DNA from 2 places in the Paenibacillus sp. CH40 genome. Region 2 is predicted to be linked to the other one. Evidence: riboswitches for the same ligand, from Rfam matches in the RefSeq annotation. Region 2 holds a riboswitch; the other holds the start of a gene.
What was found. Region 2 has a riboswitch for glycine ahead of sdaAB (L-serine ammonia-lyase, iron-sulfur-dependent subunit beta). Riboswitches for the same ligand answer to the same signal wherever they lie in the genome.

Region 1: linked by a shared signal. The riboswitch ahead of NLX73_RS17320 (alanine/glycine:cation symporter family protein) and the one ahead of sdaAB (L-serine ammonia-lyase, iron-sulfur-dependent subunit beta) in region 2 are both predicted to bind glycine.

Annotation. Positions count from the first base shown of each region.
Region 1 is NZ_JANAVQ010000005.1:296,075-300,504, forward strand. Features, by position in the region: gene NLX73_RS17315 (glycoside hydrolase family 1 protein) at 1-1,373, shown strand, start outside; glycine riboswitch at 1,542-1,618, shown strand; glycine riboswitch at 1,637-1,731, shown strand; gene NLX73_RS17320 (alanine/glycine:cation symporter family protein) at 1,891-3,309, shown strand; gene NLX73_RS17325 (iron-containing alcohol dehydrogenase) at 3,367-4,430, opposite strand, start outside.
Region 2 is NZ_JANAVQ010000006.1:12,738-17,167, reverse strand. Features, by position in the region: gene NLX73_RS17735 (DUF6359 domain-containing protein) at 1-1,356, opposite strand, end outside; glycine riboswitch at 1,572-1,687, shown strand; gene sdaAB (L-serine ammonia-lyase, iron-sulfur-dependent subunit beta) at 1,899-2,588, shown strand; gene sdaAA (L-serine ammonia-lyase, iron-sulfur-dependent, subunit alpha) at 2,578-3,477, shown strand; gene NLX73_RS17720 (Ig-like domain-containing protein) at 3,549-4,430, opposite strand, start outside.

The DNA.
Region 1 (4,430 bases), on a different contig from region 2:
TAGATGGAAAAGGATTGTCCAGCGCAGACCTGATTGCCTATGTACCCAAAGCAGAGCGCAAGAACGATCACGCTATAGAGATTTCTTCCGAACGACTCGAAGACATTTTGGCAGGCAAAGTCAATGCACGTTTTCCAAAGCGTGAAGGTGTAGACTTTTTCCACCATTACAAAGAAGATATTGCATTATTCGCTGAAATGGGCTTTAAAGTATTCCGTATGTCCATCCATTGGTCGCGGATTTTCCCGAATGGCTATGATGCCGAGCCGAATGAAGCAGGATTGCAATTCTACGACAATGTATTTGATGAGCTGCGCAAGTATGGTATTGAACCGCTGGTAACATTGTCACATTATGAGACACCGCTAGGTCTGACGCAGAAGTATAATGGCTGGCTGGGTCGTGAAGTCATACAGCACTACGTAAATTATGCCGAAACGGTGTTCACACGCTATAAGGATAAAGTAAAATACTGGCTGACCTTTAATGAAATCAATGTAATGACCATGAGCCCGTTCACCGGTGGCGGTGTGGTTATTGACCGTGTAGAAAACAAACAACAAGCGATATATCAAGCATTGCATCATCAATTTGTAGCTAGTGCACTGGCGACCAAACGGGGACATGAGATCATCCCGGGCGCTCAGATCGGCTGTATGCTGGCACGTATTGAAAGCTATCCACATACGTGTAACCCAGAGGATATACTGAAAGCCCAGCATGAAAATCAGATGAACCTGTTCTTTACGGATGTGCATGCCCGTGGGGAATATTCTAACTACATGAATCGTTATTTTGAAGAAAATAATGTTGTAATACACACAGAACCAGGCGATGCTGAAATATTGAAAAATAATACGGTTGATTTTATCTCATTTAGCTACTATATGACCTTGACCGTATCTGCAGGTCCAGAAGGTGAGAAAGCAGCAGGAAACCTGATTGGTGGCGTGAAAAATCCATATTTACAGTCCTCTGACTGGGGATGGCAAATTGATCCGATCGGTCTGCGTGTTACGCTGAACACGTTATATGACCGCTACCAAAAGCCGTTGTTCATCGTGGAAAATGGCTTGGGTGCGTATGATAAGGTAGAAGAAGACGGTTCTGTGCATGACACATATCGTATTGATTACTTGCGTCAGCATATTGCCCAAATGAAGGAAGCAATTGCCGACGGTGTTGATCTGATTGGTTACACCAGCTGGGGCCCTATCGACCTTGTGAGCATGTCTACTTCCGAAATGTCCAAGCGCTACGGATTTATTTACGTCGATCTGGATGATGACGGTAACGGAACGCTCAAACGCTCCAAAAAGGACTCTTTTAACTGGTATAAAAATGTGATAGCAACCAATGGTGAAGAATTGTAATTCCATATTGTCTCGGGCGGGTATAGCAGAGGACATCCTAAGGATGCAATCTGCTGTACCCGCTTTTTTGATAGACACAATAATAATATTTCAGAGGGCTTCACAAACTTTTCACTTGTAATAAGCTGAAAGTTTTCTGTATAATGAATAAAAATTTCATATGTCTGGTTGATGTTTGCGGGAGATGGAACGAAGGTTCCGACCGAAGGGGCAAAACTCTCAGGTGCTTAGGCTGATTACAGCAACAAGCGGGGACCGTAAACGGACAGAACTCTGGAGAGACCCTTAATTGGGCGCCGAAGGTGCACCGCAGATAACATCTGCTTAAACTCTCAGGCAAAAGGACAGAGACGCGAATAACCTGTGACAGGGAATGCCCTAGGCTTTTTTGTGAGCTATTAGAGGTAGGAACCTGCACAAGATGGTTGTATTTTTTCGTGCCTTTAACCTCTCCAGGAGTCGAATCAGCGGATTTGACTCTTTTTTGTTTTCTAATATGCTGGAGGAGCGGGTTGAAATGAATTTGGTACATGTGTTAGAAGCGATTAGTAGCTGGATATGGGGGGCGCCTCTCATCATTCTTGTCATGGGAACGGGGTTATGGCTGACCATACGTTTGAAGATGCTGCAGGTATTCCGCCTGCCCCTGGCGATCAAGCTGATCGGTAAAGCCCCGAATGAAGGCAGCGGGGATGTAAGTAGTTTTGCGGCTTTGAGTACAGCGTTGGCGGCTACAGTTGGCACAGGAAGTATTGTCGGCGTAGCGACAGCCATTAAGCTGGGCGGGCCGGGTGCCTTGTTCTGGATGGTCGTTGCAGCCTTTTTTGGGATGGCGACAAAATATGCGGAAGGTGTACTTGCGGTAAAATACCGGGTGAAAGATCGGAATGGACAATTTTCCGGCGGCCCGATGTATTATATTGAGAAAGGTCTTGGACGCCGTTTTAAACCGCTGGCGATGCTGTTTGCTTTTTCGGGCATGCTGGTAGCGTTGTTCGGGATTGGAACGTTTCCGCAGGTCAAAGCGATTGTATCTTCGACTGAAAACAGTTTTGGCGTTCCGCCTATTGTAACGGCACTGATTATCGCGGTCCTTACCGGACTTGTTACTATTGGAGGACTCAAAAGCATTGCCAAGGTATCGACGAAGGTCGTTCCTTTTAAAACAGGCTTGTACGTACTGATCTGTCTCATCGTACTGATTCGGTTTGCTGACCAACTTCCTGCCGCCATTGCGCTGGTGCTCCATTCGGCATTTTCAACTACATCTGCAACGGGCGGATTTGCCGGAGCTACGATTATGCTGGCGATGCGAAGTGGGGTAGCCAGAGGTATTTTTGCCAATGAGGCCGGATTGGGGAGCGCACCGATTGCAGCCGCAGCTGCCAAAACCAAATGGCCTGCGGAGCAAGGGCTAATTTCCATGACAGGCGTGTTTATTGATACGATGGTTATTTGTGTGATGACCGGGTTGACGCTGCTGGTTAGCGGTGTGTGGAGCGGGCCTACCGATGCGGGCCTGATGACTCAGCAAGCATTTTCCAGCGCATTCCCGCTGGGGGCAGAACTGCTCACAATTATTCTGATTATGTTCGCGTTCACCACCATGCTCGGCTGGAACTATTACGGGGAACGCTGTGTTGAATACTTGCTTGGGGTCAAGTGGATTAAGCCATACCGTTATCTGTTCATTCTACTCGTTGCCGGGGGCGCGTTCATTAAACTGGATGCGATTTGGTTGCTAGCAGATATCTTTAACGCAATGATGGCTTTCCCGAACCTGATTGCACTGCTCGGCTTATCAGGAATTGTAGTTGCGGAAACCCGAACCTATATGGATTCTCTGAATTCTAGTAAGAAAAAGGGCATTCTTGCAGGTGCCAGTGTAGGGGCAGCTATTCAAGTAGAAGAAAAGGGACAAACGGTTAATTCATAAATTCCAAAAGGGAGTGCCCTCAGCCATCACAGGCTTGAGGACACTCCCTTTTGAATGTTATAACGATGCACGCAAAATAGCTAAAATATCTTCTTGATTCAGCTTTTTATAATTACCAAAGCCTCCGTATTCCATTTCACGGGCTGCAATGTCCGCGATTTTTTCCAATTGCTCATCATTAATATTGTAATCGGCCAGCGTAGAAGGGGCACCGAGACTTGTCCAGAATGCACTAAGACGGTCAATACCTTCCAAGGCGATTTCTCTATCTGTTTTACCTACGGTGTCTAAGTCAAACATGCTGAGCATCAGCCGCTTCATACGTGCAGCATCCTGATCCACTGTGTGTCTCATCCAGTTGGGAAACAGAATTGCCAGACCGCCAGCATGAGGAATATCATATACAGCGGATAATGCATGTTCAATCGTATGCGAAGCCCAGTCCCCGAAGTAGCCCATTTGCAGTGTTCCGTTAAGAGCAATCGTTCCGGCATATAAAATCGTTTCACGATGCTCGTAGCTGTGCAAATCCTCCAGCAGTTTAGGTGCAGTTTCGATCACGGTTTGCAGCACGGAAAAGCACATACGATCTTGCAACGGTGTATTTTTAACATTGTGAAAATACTGTTCAAACACATGGCTCATCATATCCACCATGCCATATACCGTCTGATCACGTGGCACAGAGAAGGTATTTTTAGGGTCCAGAATGGAGAATTTCGGATGCGTCACCGCGCTGCCCCATACGTATTTTTCGTTCGTTTCCCAGTTGGTGATAACAGAATCCGGATTCATTTCTGAACCGGTGGCGGCGAGTGTGAGGATGGTGCCGAATGGTAGAGCCTCGGTCGGCATGTGCTTTTTGTTGATAATATCCCACACATCGCCGTCATATTTAGCCCCTGCTGCGATGGCTTTGGTGCAATCAATAACGCTTCCGCCGCCTACTGCAAGTAAGAAGTCGATGTTGTCGTTTCGGCAAATGTCGATGCCCTTTTTAACGGTGGACAAGCGTGGATTCGGTTCTACGCCGGACAATTCATGAATGTTAAGATGTAGCGGCTCTAACGCGTTTAATACCTGGTCATACAGACCATTTCGCTTGACACTTCCGCCTCCGT
Region 2 (4,430 bases):
CACTTCCTTGAAACCATCATATGTCTTCTTCGACTGTCCGTTTTCCTCACGCACATATTTCGGTGTAGCATCTTCTACAGGGGAAGAATCACCGATGAACGCTGCCTTGCCTTGACCTACCTTGGAGATAGCGGCATAAGGCCCTTCTGCACGGCCCCCGCCGTTATAAACTCCCTGATCTACAGCATTCCCCCATTTTTTCGTGCCTGAAGGGATATAAGCAATGCCTTTAGCCTTGGTAGGATCAATAATAGCCAGCGTAGATCCTGCATGCATTGCAATCGAGCGCACACCCTTGGTAATGCCGAAAGATTGATCTGCGGCTACAATGTCAGTAGCATTCACGTCACCAAGCGCATTATAACGGAAACGAACACCAAAGTTGGTCGCCAGCCAATCGGAGCTTGTTAATCCTTGCATCGCCGGTGATGCAGCTTCTTCTGCAGTCATGCCTTTGGCCGGATTAGTATAGGCTCCACGACGGTAGCCATTCATAACTTCGGAGGAATCCCAACGGTTTTTGTTACGGTCCGCATTATAATGATCGGAGATGAAGAAGACGCTCCCCCCGTTATTCACGTATTGCAGCAGAGCAGCCTGCTCGGATGCCTTAAAGGCAACATTCGCTTCACCAATAATGAACACATCATATTGGCGCAGCTTGTCATATGTTATGGCCTGCTCTCCATAAGTAAAAGGAATGGGACGATTCAATTGGTCTACCGTAAAGCCTACATTACGCAGTCCATTGGCAAAGTCGGAGAAGGCGCCTTCAATGACCCAATCTGCTGCGCCAGCGGTCTGTGCGTGCGTATTATCGAACAGCACCTTTTTGCCTTTTCCATCCGGCAATGTAGTACCGGGTTGACCCGGGTTGCCAGGTTCACCTGGTTCCCCCGGCTCGCTTCCGCTCACCAGTTCAACAGCGCTTGGGCTTTTCACTCCACCAAAATTATTGTAGGCGCCGAGTGTACCCGTCACACGAATTTTGCTGCCGATCAGCTCAGGATGGCCTGACAGCCCAAATTGCCCTCTGTACGCTGAAGTCAGCTGTACATCCAATAGATTAGACGTATTACGTTCATTTGCCTGATCGGCAATCAGTACGTTAAAATCATTCGCGAACGGAGAAGAAAAGTTAGCCGTTTTCGATCCGGTAGCATGTCCGACGATGTAGCCTTCCACCGTCACCGTACCTCCACTACTTTGGCCCTGAAGTGCTTCGGCTACTGTCAATGCTCCCTCTGCCTTGACCTGACCGAATGGAACGAAGATCCCAATCAGCAGTGATACGATTGCTGCTAGATGCAGCATCCCTTTTAAGCGTGAACCTGTGAACCGCAAGCCTTTTACCATACGTCAATATCCCTCCTATGTTTTCCATAAATGTACTTGTCCTTTATCAGATTAGCCGCCAATCTTCTAATTCCTTCCTGATTTCATCCATAATTATGTAAATTTTAATCTTTTTTATTGGAAACGCACCTGTTTATGTAAAAATTGAACCCTGTGATTGACACCGAGCACGGCATACATTACCCTAAGGAAGACATGTAGAACGGTATACGCGAATGAAGATGACGGGAGAGTCTGTCCAGGGAGCCTACACTCTGGCGGCACCGAAGGAGCAAGACGCCAGCACCCGGCTGGCGGATAATCTCTCAGGTCCATGTATCGTCATCTGACGCAACTCTGGAGAGAGCGCAAGCCACCCAAGGGGTAAGGCGGTAAGAACACCGCACGAAACTCTCAGGTAACGAGGACAGAGATAAGGGAAACTTCCTTATCCTGTCCTTTTTTGTGCTCACATTGTGCGTCAGCATTAGGAACCGTCATAACCGCGCAAAGACGCGGAAATACCATATAGTATGGTATTAGAACATACAGGGGGCCACACCATGCGTTTCAAAGATGTATTTTCTATTATCGGCCCGGCCATGACCGGACCTTCCAGTTCACACACCGCAGGCGCGGTGCGACTCGCACGCGTTGCCCGGCACTGGCTCGGAGAGCAGCCTGACCGTGCCCGCATGACATTATACGGCTCCTTTGCCGATACGTATAAAGGACACGGGACAGATCTGGCTCTCATCGCAGGACTGCTTAATTACGATACGGACGATCACCGGATTCCCGATGCCGAGCAATGGGCCGAACAAGCCGGGATGGCCGTGGAATTCGCCGTCAGCGGACTCCCCGCCCCTCATCCGAACACTGTCCGTTTCGAGCTGTGGAAGGGCGAGGATCAGCGCACACTGTTGGGCTCCTCCATCGGCGGCGGCAGCATCCATGTCCAGCAACTGAACGAATTCCGGGTCAATCTGACCGGGGAGCTGCCTACGCTGGTGCTTCTCCACTCAGATAAGCCCGGTACATTGGGCGCGATAACTTCAGCGCTGGGCGCGGCTCACATTAACATTGCCTATATGCACGTAGATCGCAAGGGCCGGGATGGTGAAGCACTCACCGCCATTGAAACGGACAGTTCTGCTCCAGCTGAACTAATTGCGGAACTGCGTTCTTTACCTCATATGTATGAAATTAAGATGATTAATTTGAAAAAAGGAGCTGAATCCGATGCGGTTTAGCCATCTGCATGAGATCAGCGCTTTATGCGCTGAAGAATCCACCACGATTGGCCGCTTGATGATTCAAGAGCAGGTACAAGAAACGAATACAACGGAGGAAGAAATCTTTCGTCAAATGTCTGATTATTATGAAGTCATGAAGGAAGCCGTTCATCGCGGACAGACACAAGACACCGTATCCCGTAGTGGATTGACGGGCGGGGACGGCAAGCGCCTAGCCGAGTATCTGCGGGCAGGGGAAACCTGCTCCGGTGATGCCTCCGCGCTCGCCATGGCTTATGCCCTCTCCGTGTCGGAGGTTAATGCATCCATGGGTCGCATTGTCGCCACGCCTACCGCAGGCTCATGTGGGGTTATCCCTGGTGTATTCATCAGTGCGCAGGAGCGGTTCGGCTGGGATGATGAGCATATGGTGCACGGCCTATTCGCCGCTGGAGCCATTGGCTACGTGATCGCCAACAACTCCTTCATTTCTGGCGCGGAGGGAGGCTGTCAGGCTGAGATTGGCTCAGCTATCGGGATGGCCGCTGGTGCTATGGTCGAGTTGCGCGGTGGTACGCCTGAACAGGCTGTTCACGCCGTGGGCCTCGCTCTTAAGAACACGCTCGGCCTGATTTGTGACCCCGTCGCCGGACTCGTGGAGATCCCGTGCATTGTGCGCAACGGGCTGGGAGCCGTGACTGCGCTTGCCGCAGCGGACATGGCTTTGGCGGGTGTGCGCAGCGCTATTCCGTCTGACGAAGTCATTGACGTAATGCTTGAAGTCGGCAGTGCGATGCCGTCGAAGCATCGCGAGACCGCCAAAGGCGGGTTGGCCCAGACGCCGACTGGCAAGCGTTTGACCGAATCACTTACACGCAACACACCGACCAAGAAAGATAAGTCATAATTTATAAGCGGTGCCTCCTTAAAATAAAAGAGCAAGCCTATCGTCCTTGGACGTATGCTTGCTCTCTTGTTTTACTGAACGGTTACCTGTACCTTCGTCATTTTACCTGCATATTTCACAGTAATTACAGCTTTGCCCTTGCCCTGTGCCTTAATGTTACCGTCTTTGACGGTCGCAACAATAATTCTGGACGAGGACCAGACAGCCGGTTTGGAAACATCCTTCTCCGACTCATCCTTATACGTGGCTGTAGCCGTAACCTTAGCCAGCTGTCCTGCCTTCAAATTCAAAGCGACTTCGTCTGTTTGCAGGTATTTAAGCGTATCAACATCCACGGGTACACTAATTACCTTCCCGCCAAACTTCGCCTGAATGTTAGCTTTACCGTAGCTAATCGCAGTAACCTGACCCTTTTTAACAGTGGCTACCTTATAATTAGACGTTTTCCATTCAGCTTGGGCCGTAACGTCCTTTTCTTTACCATCACTCGATTTAACCACAATCGCGATGGTTTTTTGATCTCCAGATTTGAGCGATAGCGCGATTGCATCCGCTTCAATCTTTTGCGCTACGTCCACTTCTACCGTAAACGTAATGTTTTGCTTGCCATATGAAGCAGTCACAGTTGCCTTACCGCTACCATTCGCTTTGATCAAACCTTCGCTAACCTCAACCACTTTTACATTGCTAGTTGTCCAGGTGGCGTCCTTAGTTACATCTGTTTTTGTACCGCCACTCTTAACTCCTGTTACTTTCAGTTGCTTCGTTTCCTGAGCACCAAGCGCAATTACACGCGAGTCTGTTTCCAGACGGTCTACAAGGCCTACTTGCACGTTAATCGTCAGTTTTTTGCCATTATAGGTCGCTGTAATAACCGCTTTACCAGCGGATTTACCCGTAATCGTTCCTTTGGACACAGAGGCAATATCTTCTGCGCTTGAAGTCCATTCTGC